Regions from separate parts of the Paenibacillus sp. FSL H7-0918 genome, predicted to be linked through region 2. Evidence: riboswitches for the same ligand, from Rfam matches in the RefSeq annotation. Region 2 holds a riboswitch; each other region holds the start of a gene.
The links. Region 2 has a riboswitch for cyclic di-AMP ahead of MHI15_RS27520 (C40 family peptidase). Riboswitches for the same ligand answer to the same signal wherever they lie in the genome.

Region 1: linked by a shared signal. The riboswitch ahead of MHI15_RS14080 (3D domain-containing protein) and the one ahead of MHI15_RS27520 (C40 family peptidase) in region 2 are both predicted to bind cyclic di-AMP.
Region 3: linked by a shared signal. The riboswitch ahead of MHI15_RS26070 (KamA family radical SAM protein) and the one ahead of MHI15_RS27520 (C40 family peptidase) in region 2 are both predicted to bind cyclic di-AMP.
Region 4: linked by a shared signal. The riboswitch ahead of MHI15_RS29665 (hypothetical protein) and the one ahead of MHI15_RS27520 (C40 family peptidase) in region 2 are both predicted to bind cyclic di-AMP.

Annotation. Positions count from the first base shown of each region.
Region 1 is NZ_JBBOWJ010000001.1:3,121,351-3,124,455, reverse strand. Features, by position in the region: gene rnmV (ribonuclease M5) at 1-411, opposite strand, end outside; gene MHI15_RS14080 (3D domain-containing protein) at 588-1,754, opposite strand; cyclic di-AMP (ydaO/yuaA leader) riboswitch at 2,040-2,269, opposite strand; gene MHI15_RS14075 (TatD family hydrolase) at 2,468-3,105, opposite strand, start outside.
Region 2 is NZ_JBBOWJ010000005.1:16,418-19,522, reverse strand. Features, by position in the region: gene MHI15_RS27525 (hypothetical protein) at 7-837, shown strand; cyclic di-AMP (ydaO/yuaA leader) riboswitch at 1,056-1,194, shown strand; gene MHI15_RS27520 (C40 family peptidase) at 1,252-1,680, shown strand; cyclic di-AMP (ydaO/yuaA leader) riboswitch at 2,043-2,185, shown strand; gene MHI15_RS27515 (C40 family peptidase) at 2,191-2,682, shown strand; gene MHI15_RS27510 (GNAT family N-acetyltransferase) at 2,872-3,105, shown strand, end outside.
Region 3 is NZ_JBBOWJ010000004.1:237,339-240,443, reverse strand. Features, by position in the region: gene MHI15_RS26070 (KamA family radical SAM protein) at 58-1,233, opposite strand; cyclic di-AMP (ydaO/yuaA leader) riboswitch at 1,366-1,509, opposite strand; gene MHI15_RS26065 (AraC family transcriptional regulator) at 1,558-3,105, opposite strand, start outside.
Region 4 is NZ_JBBOWJ010000006.1:195,791-198,895, forward strand. Features, by position in the region: gene MHI15_RS29655 (hypothetical protein) at 1-249, opposite strand, end outside; gene MHI15_RS29660 (hypothetical protein) at 383-904, opposite strand; gene MHI15_RS29665 (hypothetical protein) at 919-1,473, opposite strand; cyclic di-AMP (ydaO/yuaA leader) riboswitch at 1,542-1,706, opposite strand; cyclic di-AMP (ydaO/yuaA leader) riboswitch at 2,126-2,315, shown strand; gene MHI15_RS29670 (hypothetical protein) at 2,567-2,983, shown strand.

The DNA of each region.
Region 1 (3,105 bases), on a different contig from region 2:
TCTTTCAGCAGCCCGAGGGTGTACAAGCATTCCAGCGGCCATAAGATCATCAATACCAATCAAAGCAGGTGCTCCTTCAAAAGAGGTATGTACATTACGCAGCGCATGACGAATCGCCTCTGGCGATGCATTCTCTACACCGATATCCCCTTTTCGAGTTGCGTCCTTCTCTGGAATAAAAGCATGCTTGCAGCCCGGCACCTTCGCTGAAACGATTTTACGAATTCGCTCCCCAGCATGGTCCGGGTCCGTAAGAATAATAACCCCTCTACGTTCCATAGCAAGCGCGATCTTAGCAATTACAGTCCGGTTTACAGCAGAGCCGCCTGTCTCAATGGTATCCGCTTCTACAGCACGCTTAATGGCTACGGTATCGCTTTTGCCTTCAACGACGATTAATTCCTTAATCATATTTCTTGACTCCTTCCAAAAAAAGCAAAAAGAAGAGGATTCGCTCCTCTTCTTTTGGTTAAAGAATGTATAAGTGATGAGCGGTTGCTCTGCGATCAACGAAATGATCATCCAGCGTTCCTTAACGGTTATCATCACTATAGCTTATCAAAGGATTTTTTGCAAAAGCTTCAGTTCTAGTTAAGCTCTGGTTTCACAGGTCCAATCACATAAACGGTACGTGATTTACGGCCGAAATTACGAGCATGGCTCAGGGAATCATAATAGACATCCACTTTATTGCCTTTAATGGCACCGCCAGTATCCTCTGCACGGCGGAATCCAAGCCCATCGATATAAACCCACCAGCCAATAGGAATTACATTCGGATCTACTGCAATTGTACGACCTTCCGTTACGCGTGTTCCGGAGGCAGTTTTAGTACCTATCCCTGGCTCTTCTGACGAATAAGCTGTCATGGAGACGTTCTTAATCATCTTCTTGTACTCAAAGTCTACGCCAGCCTTGCTTGTGACGTTCTTAGTCTTAGCGCTAACTTTAGTCGTTTTGGAGGTAGTGCTTGATTTGGAAGTTGTTGTAGCTTTAGCAACTACAGTAGGCTTAGGAAGTGCTTTAGTACCAACGGCAATGATCTTATCTTTTGTTACCGTTTGTACTTCCTTGCCGATCATGCGCATAGAGGCCAGTTCTCCGTCTTGATAGATCTTTTCAATATGCTGAACCATGACGCCTGGTTTGCCTGCCTGTGCCACTCTAACTGTTCCCACAGTAAGGGAGGGATCTGCTGTCTTAATAACACGGAAAGGTAAGTTAGTTGTTCGCTGTACCGTTTGCTTGTTGATACGAACGATCTTAATCTCCATGTCAGCAGAGATGGTGGTGTCTAACGAAGGAAAAATCTTATCATAGCCTTCTAGGTTGATACCCAGTTTGTCAATCGCTTGACCGATAGTGTCTTCGGTCGTATATAACGTTTTTGTTGCTCCGTCCGCAGTAAGGCTAAATTTCTGCGCACGATTGATAACGACACGGTCACCGTCTTTTATTTCATCACTCAGACCTAAAGATAATTCATCATGCGGCTGCAGCGAAATTTGCTCTTTCTCCAACACATCACCAAGAAGTGCTTCTCGCGTTTCAAGTGTCTGTGTTTGCCCGTCTATTACTAAAACTAATTGTTTATTACTTTGACCGTGTACGTACAGCAGAATTAACAGCGCGATTGCGATTGAAATCACACCTGCAAGTAAAAGTACGCGAGTATTTACTTGCTCCCACCGTAATGCGAAAGACCTGCTGGATGACTGCGAATCATGGGATACCTCTGGTTGGAATAAGCCCATTCTCTCCATCCTCCTTACATAGCCTCGTCGTCAATTTGTATATCATGAGGACTGAATTTCTTTGACGAAACTATTTGAGATTGTCACAGGATACGCACGTATTAACTTAGCGTCTCCTGCTCATGGATCGCCTGCTCGGCACAGCTACTCCCACACCTGTTATATAACAGTATGCGGGCAACATTCAGTTTATTCAAAAATAAAGAAGCCTAAAAAGAGTTCTCTTGAGGACTCTTTCGTGGCTTCTCCGATGTCAGAATACGCGGGAATGTTTGTGCACGAGGTTGCCTCTCTTACTTGCGCTTACGGGGTTAGCTGTCGGGTTCGGACGAAAGAGAGACGCCCTATTTCAGGTCACCCGCTCACGGCGGTTGCCCTTAAATTCACCCCAAAGACCACGTGAAGAAATCAAATATTGTTCTGCGGCAATTCCTAGTCGTATTCAAGATACAGGCATGCGGCAGTTCAATATTGGTTCCCCCGTTCTCCATACGGAGACTCAGCGAGACGATCCATGAATCAATGGCTGTCACAATAACAACAGCTCACATCACTGAAAAGATGATATCCTGTTTTGATGCATGTTGTAAAGGACGATTCAACCACGTTTACGCAAATATATGGTTAAAATATTGTAATAATCAGCCGTTTTTATATTAAAAAAGTTTAATATATCGGCCATTCTCTATTTTTCACCCGTTTTACTCCTGTTTTCAGACAATCCCAAATCGTTCCAGTGCGTTCGCATACGTAATTTTAGCCAATTCTTCCCATGTTAACCCTTTAATTTCAGCCGCAGCCTCTGCTACTAACTTCACATGAGCACTCTCATTTCGCTTGCCTCGGAAGGGGTGTGGAGTCAAATATGGAGCGTCTGTTTCGATCAATAATCTGTCCAATGGCGTCTGTGCAAGCACCTCTTTAGGCACTCTGGCATTTTTGAACGTGATCGGTCCTCCAAATGACAAATGAAATCCTAGGTCTAGACACATTTTTGCGGTTTCCCAGCTGCCTGAGAAAGAATGCATCACGCCACCAATTTCATTTGCTTTTTCCTCCCGTAAAATCCGTACGACATCTTCATGGGCATCACGGTCATGTATACAGATTGGCATTTTTAGTTCACGGGCTAGTCCAATTTGTTTGCGGAAGACCTCCTGCTGCACATCCTTGGGAGAGGTATCCCAATAATAATCCAACCCAATCTCTCCGATGGCCACCACTTTCTCATGGCTGCAAAGAGAGGCGATCCAATCGAGGTCCCCCTCTTTCATATCAATCGCATCCTGTGGATGCCAGCCCACCGCTGCATAAATATAATCATAAGATTCAGCCAGCTTCATCGTTGAAG
Region 2 (3,105 bases):
ATGATTGTGAGAACATCGATAACCCGCGGCTGGCAAAGCATGAAGGAGCAATTTTATATTTTAATTCTGCTCTTCATCTACCGACTGCTCTGGGGCTACTTTATGTATGGTTTCATCCGATCTGCTATTATTCCAATTCTACTGCGCTATCCAGATAAAGACGCCGGCGGCAGCGGTATGGGCAGACTGTTGTATTATATCGAGGGACAGTTCAGCTTGAATACTGACCCTGCGATACGCACTTGGTTATGGATGCTTCTAGGACTTGTTGTCTTGCGACTTCTGCTTTCTCCTTTCATAAGGGCAGGATTGCTGCATGAGCTGCACCAGGAGCGAAAGGGCGAGCGCGGGCTGTTCTTTTTCCCCGGCATGAAGATCTATGGACTACCTGTCTTAGTCTTTAGCCTAATCGAATGGGTGCTGACCCTGCTGCCGCTTTACTGGCTTGCTCCAAAAATGTACGGGCTGTTCTTATCCTCTTTGTTTAACTACACTTTGTTACTTCATTTAGTACCATACGTATTGGCATGGCTTATATATATTTTTATCGTGCGCCTGTTTCTTCTATATATGCAGTTTGGTTACACCGGCGGTACAGGAATGTTCTCCTCACTGTTCATCTGCTTGCGGTCACTGATTCCTGCTATAGGTGTTTCCATTGTACTTGGTGCGGGAGGCTTGCTCTTACTGCTAGTGTGCGGACTGACGGGTCTGTTCTGTCCCGGCCTGCCGGCACTTATAATACGGCAAATCTCACCACTACCTTCTACGCTCTTAAAAATGTGGGGAATCTCTGCACAATATCATCTATGGCGTAGCAAAGCATTTCCACAATAAATTAACCTTATTTGACATAATAAAAAGGTCCCAATTCCTGTATTCAGGAGCTGGGACTTTTTCTCATTACGGATAACTTAAGAGTATTTGCAAAATCATAAAAGCTCTGTTACAATAAGTCCTGTGCTATTAGTAACAATTTTGTAATCAATTGAAACGATTCCTACATAACTAAATGTATTTATCGTAAGTGTAACTGTCGAAACGTCATTCTCTTGGTGCTTAACACGCCTAATTCCTTTGCACCGGGAAGTGGGGGAACCATATTTTGGGTGAATTGATCTCGCTTTACAGGGATCATAGGGAATCTTCTACCGAACCCTTAAGCTAACCTCGCAGGCCTTGGAAGGAGTACATCTTTTGAAAAGACATAATTTAAGAAAAAAATGCGTCGCTGCGGCGCTAGGACTTGTAATGGCATTATCTATTGGTGGAGGAAGCGCCTTTGCCGACTCTAAGATGGACACTGTAATCTCAAAGACTATTGGAGTTGCCTATAAAACCGGAGGTACAAGCACTGCCGGATTTGATTGCTCTGGATTTACAAAATATGTATTCAAGAATGTGGGTCTTACTTTACCTCGTACATCAAAAGCTCAATATAGCGTTGGAACTGCTGTATCCAAAAGCAATCTGCGTTCTGGTGATCTAGTGTTCTTTAACACACTTGGCAATGGAGTATCCCATGTCGGCATTTATGTTGGAAACGGAAAATTCGCACAATCGTCCTCTTCGCGTGGAGTGACCATCACTTCACTCAGTCAGGCCTACTGGGCCAATCGTTATGTTGGCGCTAAAAGAGTAATGAGTACTTCAGCTTATCAAGCTGTAGCCTTCGATTGAAACCTTCCTCACAACTATAACCTCATAATTACAACTATATGAACCTGAATCTGATTATTCCCGTAATCAAATTCGGGTTTTTCTTTTTTCCATAATATATTTTTACACTAATAGAGCCCAATTGAAACACGTTTATTTGATAAAAATTGCAATTATATTAAAAATTAGGTCATTATTAACGCTTACATATGCCTTTCTACCGTAAAAATGCCAATTTTTCTGCATTAATATGTTAAAAACGATTGCCAAGCGGCTTTCTGTTTGTTACAATTAGCGCAGTGAGATTTTAGTAACATTTTTGTAATCATTAAGTTGTTATTTACAAAGGTTTTGTCATGTATTGATTACAAGCTAATCCTAATCAACAGTATGAGCCGAGTTTCCTAACTATTAGGAAAACGGGGGAACCAACTTTGGGTGAATTGACCTCCATTATATAGAGGGGTCATAGGGGACCTTCAACCGAACCCTTAAGCTAACCTCGTAGGCATTTGGAAGGGGTATACACTTTTGAAGAAGAAGTTAGCAGCAGCAGTACTAAGCTTTTCCATCATCCTCACCATCGGAGCAGGAAGCGCTTTCGCAGATTCCAAAATGGATAAAGTGATTGACAAGGCCATCGGTACTAAATACGTATCCGGCGGTATATCCACTAACGGATTTGATTGCTCCGGATTTACAATGTATGTGTTTGATAAGATTGGCATTAACCTTCCACACCAATCAGGTTCCCAATATCAAATGGGCACAGCAATCTCCCGTGATGATATAAGAGCCGGAGATCTTGTATTCTTCAATACAAGTGGCAAAGGTGTCTCACATGTCGGCATTTATGTCGGTGAAGGTAAGTTCGCACACGCTTCTACCTCACGCGGTGTTACGATTAGCTCTCTGAGTGATAGCTACTACGTGAAACGCTACGTTGGTGCCAAGCGCATTATGAGCACAGACGCTTATCAATCGGTTGCTGCTGAATCGGAAGACAATGATGATGTGCAATAAGTAACGTACATAGGCTCTTTTCCAAGGTAACTCTTGGAGGAGAGCTTGTTTTTTTGTCTTATTACTTATTTACCCCTCTCATAATTTGTAAAACATTCCTCTCATATAAAGTTTCTGAGTCGAACCTCCCCCATTTTGTATATAATTAGTAATATAGCAATGTCCTCGTGAAAGGAGATCGTTGACTTTATGATAAATCCCTCGGTAACTTTTCATGTTGTTCCTATGGAGGCAATTCACGGAGAAGCTATTTGTAAGTGGAGCTATACGCCCCCATATAATATTTATGGCTGGATGCCGTGGGAGCAGATGCAGGCTCTTGGCATCGAGTTTGGTGATCCGCAGCTCCGGGAGGAACAATATATCTCCATATTAAATGAACAAGAGGTTTTGTGCGGATTCGCACAGTTGTTCCCGATGGAA
Region 3 (3,105 bases), on a different contig from region 2:
AGGGAGGAGTTTTGTTGTTGGTGATGAAGAAATATCCTATGACAGAGTCGATTAAATCTATTTACAGATTAAATCCGCAGGCTCGCCTGATAAATCATTAACAGAAATAATAGTATCGTTTTTTTTCACAGGTGGGGTCCAATATTGCTCATTCCCAGGCAGGTCATCGAACCATTCGGCATCCTTTGGACAATCTAGAATCATAAATTTTCCGTATTCCTGATCTCTGGATTGATGGTATTTGAGATAGGCTTTCCCGTTATCAATGGCGAGAATTTCTATCTTTCCTGAGGTGTGGCTCATGGATAAGCGTACTCTTTTGCCAAGTCCTGAGGTTCTGGCTTTGGCTTCTTCTACAATTTGATAGACTTGCTCGAGCGGTAATACGAAATCCCGGTTTCCGGCTACGGGCCGGTTCACAAAGAAGTAGTAGGGTGTAACGCCAGCCCATGAAAGCCGGTCCAGTAGTTCCCCTAAAATAACGGGATCATCGTTGATGCCTTTGAGGATGGGGGTCTGATTTACGACAATTGCCCCTGCGTTGTGGAGAGCTTTAAATGCTTTTTTGGCTTCAGGTGTGATTTCACGAGGATGATTGATGTGCGCCATAACATAGATTCGTTTGTCTTCGGTAGAGTAAGTACGAATCAGCTCCAGCAGCTCTTCGTCTTCAGAGATCCGCATCGGATTAAATACGGGAATTTTGGAACCCAGTCTAATGATCTTAACATGCTCAATGCTTCTTAGATTTTCAATAATGGATCTTAGCTTCGGTGTGGAGAGAATTAAACTGTCCCCGCCCGTAAGAAGTACGTTGTTAATCTCCGGATTATTTGCGATATACTCCAAGCCCGGAGAGACATCAGCCATCGCCTCTTTCACGTCATTTCGGAACAGACGCTTACGGAAACAGTAGCGGCAATAAGCCCCGCAGACCTCGGATACAATCAGTAGTGCAGTTGTTCTATACTTGTGCTGACAACCAGGTACCACATAATTCGTGTCCTCATCGGAGGCGTCCCAGCGCCCATACTCCAGCAGTTCACCTTCGTTAGGAATAACCAGCTTACGGATGGGATCATTTGGATCATCCCAGTTAATTAAAGACAGATAGTAGTCATTTACACGAAAAACAAACTTGTCCGTAATTTCTTTCAGATTCTCTTTTTCCAGCTCAGACAACATAGCTATTTTGTTAATATCCGTGAAGTACTTTACCTTTTGCACGTACATCTCTCCTTTGTCTCGTAGTGTGAGAAATGAGGGAGCCTTAGTGTCAAAGGCCAATCTACTGCCAGCAGGGTCCAAAAAAAGCACAAAAAGAGACCCTTAGCAAGGGTCTCTGGTTATGTAAATAACATGAAAAGCAGACCCATCCACTGCTGACGAGGTTAGCTGACGGACTCGGGTAAGATGGTACCCTACATTCTAATGCTCAATGATTCGCCCCAATTAACTGGTTCCCCCGCTTTTCAACTGTAAAAGTTGGAAATTAAGCGTAGATAAAGTATACCCTATGAAGTTTTGAAAAGTCAAAAGAGAATCCTAGATTCACCTTTAATTGCTAGCGCTACTTCCGCCGAGTAGTTTAGGCAACAGCGTTAGCAGCTTCTCCCGGGTTAACGCATCACTAGAGTTCCATTTGCTTCCGTCGAGCAGATAAACATGTCCCTGACGTACTGCCGGGAGATTGTTCCAAAGTGAACTGTCTAGTAATCGTTCCATCGCAGCTCGCGAGTCTTTGCGTTCCGGAATGAGCATGAAGATATGATCTCCGGCGTAGGCAGGCAGTCGTGTTGGATCAACTTCGGCGAACCCTAACTCTTCGTCCAATATGGCCTGGATCTCTTCGGTCGGTTGTAAACCACAAGGGGCATAAAGCGCAGTGGAGAATCCGGACATTCCCATAGCATACAGATGATCTCCATGATCATAGACCAAAGCAGAGGCGGTTTCTCCAACTTGGAGGGTTGTCGTGTAAAGCTGCTGCCACATGGCAGCGTTTTTGATTGTGAATGACTCCAGCCATGCTTCGGCTTCGCGCTGTTTACCTAGCCAACTGCCTAATGTCCGCATTCGGTTGTCGAGAGGCGCAAATGAATCAAAGGTGAGTGTCGGAGCGATACCAGAAACTGCTCTGTAGGCTCTTTCATCACTATTTGCCAAAATGATCAAATCTGGGTTTAGGGAAGCGGTCAACTGCGGGTCCAGTGGAAACCCGACGTTGGCGAGCTTCTTAAGCCGATGTTTATAGACGCTGTTCCGGGCGAACGCTTCATCTCCACCGATAGGCTTTACGCCTAACGCGAGAAGGTCGCCAAGTGTTTCGCCATGATAGACAATACGTTTCGCTCGCTCTGGAATCTCCACCTCATGACCCGTCCAATCCTTGACGGTAAGCTTACGACCTTTCTGATGTGCATATTGTCCGGGTGTAACTCCGGTTTTTTGCCGAAAGCGGCGGCTGAAATAGTATTCGTCCGAGAAGCCGACCAGTCTGGCGATTTCCCGCAGTGGTTCAGTCGATTCCTGCAGGAATCGTTTGGAATGATTAATGCGCAGATCCGTCAGGTATTCAAGCGGCTTTTTACCCGTAAGCTGCTGAAAGATCGGTGTATATTGCCAGATTGATATTCCCGCCAGTTCAGCTAACTGCTTCACGGTGATACTCTCTGTATAATGCTCCTGAATGAATGTTATGGTCTTTTCTACGGATTCCGTAGGACTTGGCAGGTGTTTGGAAGGGTAATTATGCTCAAAAAGTAGCAGCAGCAATTCTTGGAATTTTAATTGTCGCTTGAATTGTTGTACATCATCGGTGTTATTCCTGTTCATGAGCAGGTCTTCGACTAGTCGGATTACCTTGGTGAACGGGTGCACAATTAACTCCCGTCTGCCGGAAAGCAGCTCTCCAGAATATCGTTTAGGATGCTCGGTTGTATAAATTGCTGTAAAGGTGATGAGGTAATAATACAACGTCAGCTCCTGGTTGTCCGTACTATAGGAGATTCCAGGAGATAGTAGATAACATTTATCCGTACTTAGTATCACGCTTTGATCATCGAGGTTCAATTGTCCGTTCCCTCCAGTAAATATGAGAAGGGT
Region 4 (3,105 bases), on a different contig from region 2:
GCTTATTTGAGAAAGAGGCAGCTTTAAGCCGTACCACAATACCTTCACAAGCTGTTCCTCCCAAGGTAATGCCTTAGCCGATAGAAGCGAGCGCCGGGCAAAAGAATCAGCACACTGGTGAATACAAGTGCGGTAAGCGTGGATAGAGAATAACTGAGGATCAAAATCATCCTGACGATATATTTTATGAAGCTCTATGAAGGTGCGGATAGTAATCTTGTCTGCCTCATTAGATTGTTCTAACAACATGGAACTAAGTACGTAGACTTCATTAGTATACTTTTGAACACACTCTGCAAATTTAGTACTGTAGGTGGACTCGGGAGGTAAGGGGTCAGGCATGGTGAACACGATCCTTTCAGATTGAGAGATTTGCTTGAATCTATAATATAGAAAAGTAAGAGATGGATTTATTGATGAGATCGGCGGTGTCTGGTTCCGGGCAACTGTGTTTTTGCTGGGAGGCAGTGGATAAAGCTTTTGAAGGCTTGTAGTAGAGCCGTTCACTTCTGGAATTGCTCCCCCCTGCTGCAACACTGTACAGACGCCCTTGCTGAATATGCCCTGCCAAGGATTTACCCTGGAGCTTGGCCTTTAAATCCTGCAAAGCACCCTGAACTAGCTCAAGCTTAACCTGCTCCCAATCTGAACCTTCGCGGCGGACCTTATCCAGCGCTTCTTCAAGACGGCAATGACAGATGGCCCGTAAAAAAGAACTCCATTTAATGAGATCGAAATTTTTGGTGTTGGCAGAGATCAGACAAGCCCCCCAACTGCAGCCTCCCTTACAGGTGAGCTTCAGAATACCATAACGGCAGCCTTCAGCCCCTTCCATTCCATAGTGAATAGGCTCGGGTTCATCCAATACAAATACTTCAATGCGGGATAGTCTGCGCTGGTCCATAGTAGGGTTCCTCCTTAGATTTCCAAAAGCTTTAAGTCTACATGATGAGTGACACTAGCCCTTTCTACACAAGCGAGCATTTCCATTTTATTCTCACAGACTGCGGTATGCTCTAGCCATAGTCGGAACTTCTCTTTTCGTATAACAGATAGATGTAAGGGAAAGGTGCTGCGGGATCTCAAGACATACCAACCGGCGCTTACATCTTTCCAAGGCTCCTTGAAGGCTGTAAACCACGGGAGCTTTTGGTGTGATGACCAATCCTGCTGCTGCTGTTGTTCTCGAATATTTTTATATATCTCATATACAATCTTAGAGTCTAAACAGTCTTTACAAGAAGAAGGTGTGCTGAACTGGCGAAGGGCTTGGATCTGGTTCTGGCCAAATGCATAGCCTACAATGTACCTGTGATTATGTTCTTCGAACCACAAGGCCCCGAAACAAACGTAATTTAGACTTATCGGCTCAAGCAGCCCTTGATGTATCCCTAAATAATAGTGCTTCAAAACATTCACCCCATCCAGCGTGCTATCACCTAATAAGCTTAGGTAACGCAAAAACCGCAGCAAGAGGAGGACCTCTGCTGCGGTTTTGGATTACAGGCAGATATACCTGGGCCAAAGCGTGGCGGATCAAGGGTCTCTCTCTTTACGCTTACGAGGTTAGCTGTCGGATTCGGACGGTGAGAGTCGCCCTACCTATTGAGACTTATGCAGTCTCCTTTGGATTCACCCCAAGTAGGCCAGGTGGCCTGATGGTTCCCCCGTTCCCTGCGAATGCAGGAACTCAGCGTTGATTGTTTTTCATGAATTAGATTCAACCCGAATCATACTCTTTTCAAGATTTTCTGTAAAAAACGGAAAATGTTCTTTTAGAGCAATTTTAACCATATCCTGCCGACTACGACTGAAAAACGAGGTAAATAGGTATTTATGGCGTGTTATCGCGCCTCTTTCTCGCTCAGCCTCAGCTTCTTGCGTTTCTACCTATAATGGGAATTTGCAGTATTTTCGCTCTAAAAAGGTGAATAAAATCACATGTATTATAGATAGCGATTAAACGCTCCAAACTCGAGTAAACAAGAGATATAGAGAGATTAGATATCAAGTAAGCGCTATCTAATGGGAAAATAGTTTTTAATTTGCATTATTTTGGCATCATTCAGGTTTTACAAGTCTTCGTGCATAAGAGTATGATTACTCCTGTTTCAACGACAATCGAATATTTGATCCGCTTAATTTCCGATAAGGAAAGCGGGGGAACCAACAATCGGCAGCCGATGTGAGAGTCGGAAGCCGATTATGGGGTGAATCCTGTAGAGGGTGTGAGTGAGCTCGCATCTATACAGGTAGGGCGACTCTCACCGCCCGAATCCGACAGCTAACCTCGTAAGCGTATGGAGAGAGGATGAGTGCAATGTGACCGCTAGCGAGCCACAGAGGAGATCCTTTGTGGCTTTTTGCTGTGCTCTTAGAAGCAAAGCATTTATGGAGGCCTCCCCTAAGAGGTCGCTAAATTCATCATTAGCGGTATTTGTAAGGCAGCGTCTAATGACGTGACACAACCGAGCTTTAGGTTGTGCCCGAAAATGACGATAGGTCAACATCCTTTCGGAGATTTTCGTTGCCTCCTTGTTGTAAATGAGCAGGAGGAGAAAAAAAGATGACGGATCAGAATGAATATGTGCTTGTATGTGCGCCTACAAAGGCGGGAGAACATTTCATTAAACTTCTGAAGTTCAGGGGTATTAAGATGGCGGGATTAACCAACAATGTGGCTGAGAAAGCTTTACTTGAGGAGCTCGGGATTGAGCAGGTTATTCTAGTGGATACCCGCCATCAGAGCACTTGGTTTCGCCCATCGTTCCCGGTAGGCAGGGTATATCTGTTTGAGAGCAGCTTTCCGCTTTGCTGCCGCTATATTCAGATGTGCCGTACCTGGACGACACAGCCGATTTTTGTGATTACAAGTTCAATAAATCCTAGATTGGTCTATAAAAGACTTGGTGCGAGCTATGTAATCTATTCCCATAGTGGTGATGCTGATTTTCTAATCGATAGATCACCTCATCAAGGATAATGGAAGGAGTGCGGAAGATATGATGGATCTGTATATGGTGGCTTCGTTAGCTGTAATTTACGGGTTATTTTATGGCTTTATGCGCTGGTGCGCAGGTGTAGTTGAGGATACGGGGAGGGATA